DNA from 2 places in the Burkholderia sp. BCC1996 genome. Region 2 is predicted to be linked to the other one. Evidence: predicted binding sites of a transcription regulator. Region 2 holds the regulator's gene; the other holds the start of a gene.
The links. Region 2 encodes FliA, which starts transcription of late flagellar genes. Its sites were predicted from a motif close to CTAAAGTTTNNNNNNNNNNNGCCGNTA; they were not measured.
Positions count from the first base shown of each region.

Region 1 (3,547 bases), on a different contig from region 2:
CGCGGCCGGCTCGGGCGGCGGAAACGCGCGGCGCATCGCCGGGCGCACGAACATGAAATAGAGCGCCGCCGCGGCCGCCGCGATGCCGAGCCACTTCGCGGCTTCCTTCGCCATCGCGATCATGTCCGGCTGGCGCCACCACGGCAGGTCGGCGTACGGATCGCTCGCGGTCGAGAACGCGCTGTTCACGACGTTCACCGAGTCGCCGCGCTTCTCGTCATAGCCCATCGCGTCCTTCACGAGCTGCTCGATCTGCGCGAGCTTCGCGGGTGGCAGCGGCTGCATCGTCACGTGGCCCTTCGCGTCGGCCATCGGCTGGTAATTGACGACGACGGCGACCGACAGCCGCTTCACGTTGCCCATCGGCTGCTCGACGTGGCGGATCGTCTTGTCGAGTTCGTAGTTGGTCGTCTGGTCCTTGCGGTCGCTGACGGGCGTCGACTGCGGCCCGCTCTGGCCGTTGCCGGCGACGATCGGCGCGGAGGCCGGCTGCGGCGGCGTGTTCGACAGCGCGCCCGGCACGCCCGAGGCGCCGCCCTGCGCGAGTTCGGTGGCCGTGCTGGTCTGCTGGCTGCGGATCGCGGTCTGCTGCGGCGAGGCGTTCGGGCCGTAGCTTTCCGAGGTCTGCTCGAGCCTGGAGAAATCGACGTCGGCGCTGACCTGCGAGCGCGCGTTGCCGGCGCCGAAGATCGGCGCGAGGATCGCGTCGATGCGCTTCTGCGTGTTGCGCTCGACCTGCTGCACGTACTTGAGCTGGCTCGCGTCGAGGCCGGAGGCCGACGCCGTCTGGGTCAGCAGGTTGCCGTCCTGGTCGACGATCGTCACGTTCTTGGCCGGCATGTCGGGCACGCCGGACGACACCATCCGCGTGATCGCCTGGACCTGGCCCTCGTCGAGCACGCGGCCCGGGTAGAGGTCCACGAACACCGACGCGCTCGGCGCTTCCTTGTCGCGCACGAACACCGACGGCTTCGGGATCGCGAGATGCACGCGCGCCGTTTTCACCGCGTTGATCGATTCGATCGTGCGCTGCAGCTCGCCTTCGAGCGCGCGCTGGTAGTTCACCTGCTCCGCGAACTGGCTGATGCCGAATTTCTGGTTGTCCATCAGCTCGAAGCCGACCGAGCCGCCCTTGGGCAGGCCCATCGCGGCGAGCTTCAGGCGCGTTTCGTGCACCTGGTTCGACGGCACCAGGATCGCGCCGCCCGCGTCGGCGAACTTGTAGGGAACGTTTGCCTGCTGGAGCGCGGTGATGATCGCGCCGCCGTCGCGGTCCGACAGGTTGCTGTACAGCACGCGATAGTCGGGCGCGCGGCTCCACAGCACGAGCGCGGTGATCGCGGCGACGGCGAACGCGACCGCGATCACGAACGGCAGCTTCGGGTTGCCCTTCATCCGCGAGATGCCGGGGATGCGTTCCGCGAAGCCGCCGAACCCGAAGTCCGCGCCGGCGCCGCCTGCTCCCGGCAACGCGGCGGCCGCGGTGGCGCCTGGCACCGGGCTGGCGAGGCCCGTGCGGGCGTCGGGGTTGATCAGCGAGTTGGCCTGCGAATCCATGCGTGGAGTTTCTCCGGAGCGGGACGACTGAGCCGCTCGGACGAGCGGACGGACAATGACACGATGCGATTATCGGGACCCGGGCGCGACTCCGATCGACCGAAAAGAGCGGGGTTTCCCCCGTACTTTCGCGGCTTTGGCGCGCGCCGCGCTGCTATCCTTTTTCGCGATCCGGCATGGTGCGCGTCGTGCGGCGCCGTCGGAAACGCCCGGTGTGCCCGGGTCTCATTTCTTACAGGTCTGGGAACAGCATGGCTGCCAACGTGAGCGGAATCGGTTCGGTGTTGCAACAGATGCAGGCGATGGCCGCGCAGGCGAGCGGCGGCGTCGGGAGCCCGGCGGCAGCGCTCGCCGGCTCGGGCGCCGCGACGGCCGGCACGTTCGCGAGCGCGATGAAGGCGTCGCTCGACAAGATCAGCGGCGACCAGCAGCACGCGCTCGGCGAGGCGCACGCGTTCGAGGTCGGCGCGGCGAACGTGTCGCTGAACGACGTGATGGTCGACATGCAGAAGGCCAACATCGGCTTCCAGTTCGGGCTCCAGGTCCGCAACAAGCTCGTGAGCGCGTACAACGACATCATGCAGATGTCGGTTTGACCCGCGGGCAACCGGCGACGGGCATCCGGCGACGGGCTTCCCGGGGCAGCCGCCCAGGGGAGCAGCCTGCCTGCCGCGCCGGCGGCCCGCGCACCTAAAGCTTTCCAATTCCGTTCCGATAACTCTGGAACGAGGCCGCGTCGTGCATCGCAAGGCGGCGGCCACCGCATAGCCAACGCATCACAAGGAGAAGCGCATGTTTTCCCCAGGACACGCTGGAGCCAGTGCGTACGCGCGTGTCGGCGTCGAGACGGGGGTGATGGGCGCCTCCCCGCACCGGCTGATCGCGATGCTGTACCAGGGCGCGCGGCAGGCCATCGCGCTCGCGCGCATGCATTTGCAGCAGGGCAACGTGTCCGCACGCGGCGAAGCGATCGGCAAGGCGATCGGGATCGTCGAGAACGGCCTGCAGGTGTCGCTGAATCGCGACGCGGGCGGCCAGATCGCCGAGCGCCTCGACGCGCTGTACACCTATATCGGCCGGCGCCTGCTGGAAGCCAACATGCACGCGAGCGACGCGATGCTGGTCGAGGTCGACGGGCTGCTCGCGACGCTCGAGGAAGCGTGGACGGGCATCGCTCCGGAAGTCGCGCGCATGGCCGCGCAACAGGCGGCGGGCGCGGCGCGATGAATCTCAAGGCCGAATACTTCGCTCGCTACGAGGCGCTCGCGGCCGTGTCCGGCCGCATGCTGTGCGCGGCGCGCGGCGCGGACTGGCGGGCGCTGCCGGAGTTGCAGGCCGAATTCCTGAGGCTCGTCGACGGATTGAAGGCGGCCGCTCCGGGCGTCGCGCTCGACGAAGCGGACCTCGGCCGCAAGCTCGCGCTGATTCGCCGCATCCTCGCCGACGACGCCGCGATCCGCGATCTCGCGAGTCCGGAAGTCGCGCGGTTGTCCGCGCTGTTCGAGGCGCGGCGCTCGACCGAGGTATTGACCGATCTCTACCGCGCTCGCGGATAGTGCCCGTTTGCCGGGGCGGCGGTAGCCGCGTGCCCGGCTTCGCAACGATGTGGCTGAGGTGAGCAGGCTTCGATCATGACCGGTATCGACTCCGTTGCGGCCGCCCTGCTGGCGAGCCGCCTCGACAGCCTGCTGGCCGGCACCGTGACGGCGCCCGCCGGCGGCGGCGCGACCGCGCAAGTCGGCACGCCGGGTGCCGGCGCGTCGTCGCCGCCCGCGACGGGGGCCACGCCGGCCGCGCCGCCGGCGTCCGCGCAGACGGCGCTGTCCGATGTCGCGCTCGTGCTCGATGCGATCTCGCGCTCGGGCGGTGTCGCGACGCCCGTGATCGCCGGGCGCACGCCGCTGCTGGCCGACCCTTCCGTGCTGCTGGGCGGCGCGGCGACCGCGCCGCCGGTCGGGCAGAGCGCCTCCGATCCGGCCGCTTCGGCCGC
Region 1 covers NZ_CAJPHM010000003.1:308,349-311,895, reverse strand. The annotation lists gene fliF (flagellar basal-body MS-ring/collar protein FliF) at 1-1,557, opposite strand, end outside; gene fliE (flagellar hook-basal body complex protein FliE) at 1,809-2,153, shown strand; gene fliS (flagellar export chaperone FliS) at 2,350-2,784, shown strand; gene U4Z64_RS05640 (flagellar protein FliT) at 2,781-3,113, shown strand; gene U4Z64_RS05635 (flagellar hook-length control protein FliK) at 3,189-3,547, shown strand, end outside.
Region 1: the regulator FliA is predicted to act here: its motif matches at 2,248-2,274, upstream of fliS (flagellar export chaperone FliS).

Region 2 (3,547 bases):
TGCTCGCGGCGAACCTGCCGGTGCTCGGCAGCGAAGACGCGCTGATGGAGCGCGGCGGCGTGTTCGCGCTGATGGGGCCGACCGGCGTCGGCAAGACGACGACCACCGCGAAGCTCGCCGCGCGCTGCGTGATGCGCTTCGGCGCGAGCAAGGTCGCGCTGCTGACCACCGACAGCTACCGGATCGGCGGCCACGAGCAGCTGCGCATCTTCGGCAAGATCCTCGGCGTCCCCGTGCATGCGGTGAAGGATGCGGGCGATCTCGAGCTCGCGCTGTCCGAGCTGCGCAACAAGCACATCGTGCTGATCGACACGATCGGCATGAGCCAGCGCGACCGCGCGCTGTCCGACCAGATCGCGATGCTGCACGGTGCGAACGCGCCGGTGCAGCGCCTGCTGCTGCTCAACGCGACGAGCCACGGCGACACGCTCAACGAGGTCGTCCAGGCCTACCGCAGCGCGGCCGACCATCCGCACGCGGCACATCCCGATCTCGCCGGCTGCATCCTGACCAAGCTCGACGAGGCGACCCACCTCGGCGGCGTGCTCGACACGGTGATCCGCTACAAGCTGCCGGTCCACTACGTGTCGACCGGCCAGAAGGTGCCGGAGAACCTGTACGTCGCGTCGACCAAATTCCTGCTGAAGAGCGCGTTCTGTGTGCCGCGCGACGGCTCGCCCTTCGTGCCGCAAGACGAAGACATGCCGACGCTGCTGTCCGCACTGACCGCACGTTCCACCGCCGAGCTGCACGAGGTGCGATTTGGATAAACGGATCATCGATCAGGCCGAAGGGCTGCGGCGCCTGCTGGCCGGGCGCGCGTCGCGCATCGTCGCGGTGACGGGCGGGCCGGCGGGCGTCGGCTGCACGTCCACCGTCGTGAACCTCGCGGCGGCGCTGACCGCGCTCGGCAAGGACGTGCTCGTCGTCGACGAGCGCGCCGACGTGCAGTCGGCCACGGCGACGCTCGCGGGCGCGTGGCTGCGCGACGGCGAACGCACGCGCGTCGCCGCCGGCTTCGGCCTGTGCGCGGCCGCGCGGCTCGCACGCGACGGCTACGACGATACGGAACTGAGCGACTTCGTCGACGGCCAGGCCGACATCGTGCTGGTCGACGCGCAGCTCGGCGCCGACGGCGGGTTCTCCGCGCTCGCGCGCGAAGCGCACGACGTGCTGATCGTCACGCGGGTCGCCGCGCAGGCGATCACCGAGGCGTACGCGTGCATGAAGCGGCTGCATTTCGCGCACGCGGTCGCGCAGTTCCGCGTGCTGACCAATCACGTCGGCAGCCACGCCGACGCGAGGACCGCATTCGACAACCTCGCGGGCGTCGCGAGCCGCTACCTGACGGTGTCGATCGCCGACGCCGGCTGCGTGAACGCCGATCCGCTCGTCGAGCATGCGCGCGACCTGATGCATACCGCGGTCGACGCGTTTCCGTCGTCGGCCGCCGCGCGCGATTACCGGCAGATTGCCGCCGACCTGCTGTACTGGCCGATGCGCCCGGGCACGGGCGCGGGGCGCGCCGTGCATGCGGGCGGCAAGCCGTCTTACGAGGCGGGTGCGGCGCACGCCGCGTGAGCGCCACCGCAAGGAGAGAGCCATGATGTACAACGCTCAGGGAAAGATGACCCAGGCCGACGTGCTCGCGCAATACGCGCCGCTCGTGCGGCGCCTGGGGCTGCAGCTCGTCGCGAAGATGCCGGCGAGCGTCGACCTCGACGACCTGATCCAGGCCGGCATGATCGGCCTGATGGACGCGGCCGGCCGCTACAAGGAAGACCAGGGCGCGCAGTTCGAGACCTACGCGACCCAGCGCATCCGCGGCGCGATGCTCGACGAGCTGCGCAGCAACGACTGGCTGCCGCGCAGCCTGCGCAAGACGTCGCGCGAGGTCGAGCACGCGGTGCACCAGGTCGAGCAGCAGCTCGGCCGCTCGGCGAGCGAGACCGAGATCGCGCAGCACCTGAAGATGCCGCTCGACGAATACCAGGGGATGCTGCAGGACCTGCACGGCAGCCAGCTCATCTATTACGAGGATTTCGACCGCGCGGCCGACGACGAGCCGTTCCTCGACCGCTATCGCGTCGATCACGCCGATCCGCTGTCGGCGCTGCTCGACGACCACCTGCGCGAGGCGCTCGTCGACGCGATCGACCGGCTGCCCGAGCGCGAGAAGCTGCTGATGTCGCTGTACTACGAGCGCGGGCTGAACCTGCGCGAGATCGGTGCGGTGCTCGAGGTCAGCGAGTCGCGCGTGTGCCAGCTGCACAGCCAGGCCGTCGCGCGCCTGCGCGCGCGGTTGCGCGAACAGGCGTGGGTCGGCGCGGAGAACTGACCCCTTTCATTGCGCCCACGCGCGCCGATGCCGCGCGCGGCGCGCATTTCCCGCGCCGATTTGCTACAATCCTTCCCGTTTTCCGAGGAGCGTTGCGACGGACCATCCTGCGTCCGCCAGGCTCGGAAAGCTTCACCAAGCAGCCGTGCGGCGATATTTGCACCGGCCCCGCTTCCTGAACGGCGCTCACGTCACCAATTTCTAGAACTTTTTTAGAAAGGAGGGCGTGATGAACGCCATTATCGATTCCAAGGCTTCCACCGATTACATCGTCGCCGACATGGCGCTTGCCGGCTGGGGCCGCAAGGAACTGAACATCGCCGAGACCGAAATGCCGGGCCTCGTGCAGATCCGCGACGAATACAAGGCGCAGCAGCCGCTGAAGGGCGCGCGCATCGCCGGTTCGCTGCACATGACGATCCAGACCGGCGTGCTGATCGAGACGCTGAAGGCGCTCGGCGCCGATGTCCGCTGGGCGTCGTGCAACATCTTCTCGACGCAGGACCACGCTGCAGCGGCGATCGTCGAAGCCGGCACGCCGGTGTTCGCGTTCAAGGGCGAGTCGCTCGACGAATACTGGGAGTTCTCGCACCGCATCTTCGAATGGCCGAATGGCGAATTCGCGAACATGATCCTGGACGACGGCGGCGATGCAACGCTGCTGCTGATCCTCGGCTCGAAGGCCGAGAAGGACCGTTCGGTGATCGCGAAGCCGACCAACGAGGAAGAAGTCGCGCTGTACAAGTCGATCGCGAAGCACCTCGACGCGGACCCGACCTGGTACTCGACGCGCCTCGCGCACATCAAGGGCGTGACCGAAGAAACCACGACCGGCGTGCACCGCCTGTACCAGATGGAAAAGGACGGCCGCCTGCCGTTCCCGGCGTTCAACGTGAACGACTCGGTCACGAAGTCGAAGTTCGACAACCTGTACGGCTGCCGCGAATCGCTCGTCGACGGCATCAAGCGCGCGACCGACGTGATGATCGCGGGCAAGGTCGCGGTCGTCGCGGGCTACGGCGACGTGGGCAAGGGCTGCGCGCAGTCGCTGCGCGGCCTGGGCGCGACCGTGTGGGTCACCGAAATCGACCCGATCTGCGCGCTGCAGGCGGCGATGGAAGGCTACCGCGTCGTGACGATGGAATACGCGGCCGACAAGGCCGACATCTTCGTGACGGCGACCGGCAACTACCACGTGATCAACCACGA
Region 2 covers NZ_CAJPHM010000022.1:60,176-63,722, reverse strand. The annotation lists gene flhF (flagellar biosynthesis protein FlhF) at 1-770, shown strand, start outside; gene U4Z64_RS27915 (MinD/ParA family protein) at 763-1,581, shown strand; gene U4Z64_RS27910 (RNA polymerase sigma factor FliA) at 1,604-2,338, shown strand; S-adenosyl-L-homocysteine riboswitch at 2,417-2,533, shown strand; gene ahcY (adenosylhomocysteinase) at 2,568-3,547, shown strand, end outside.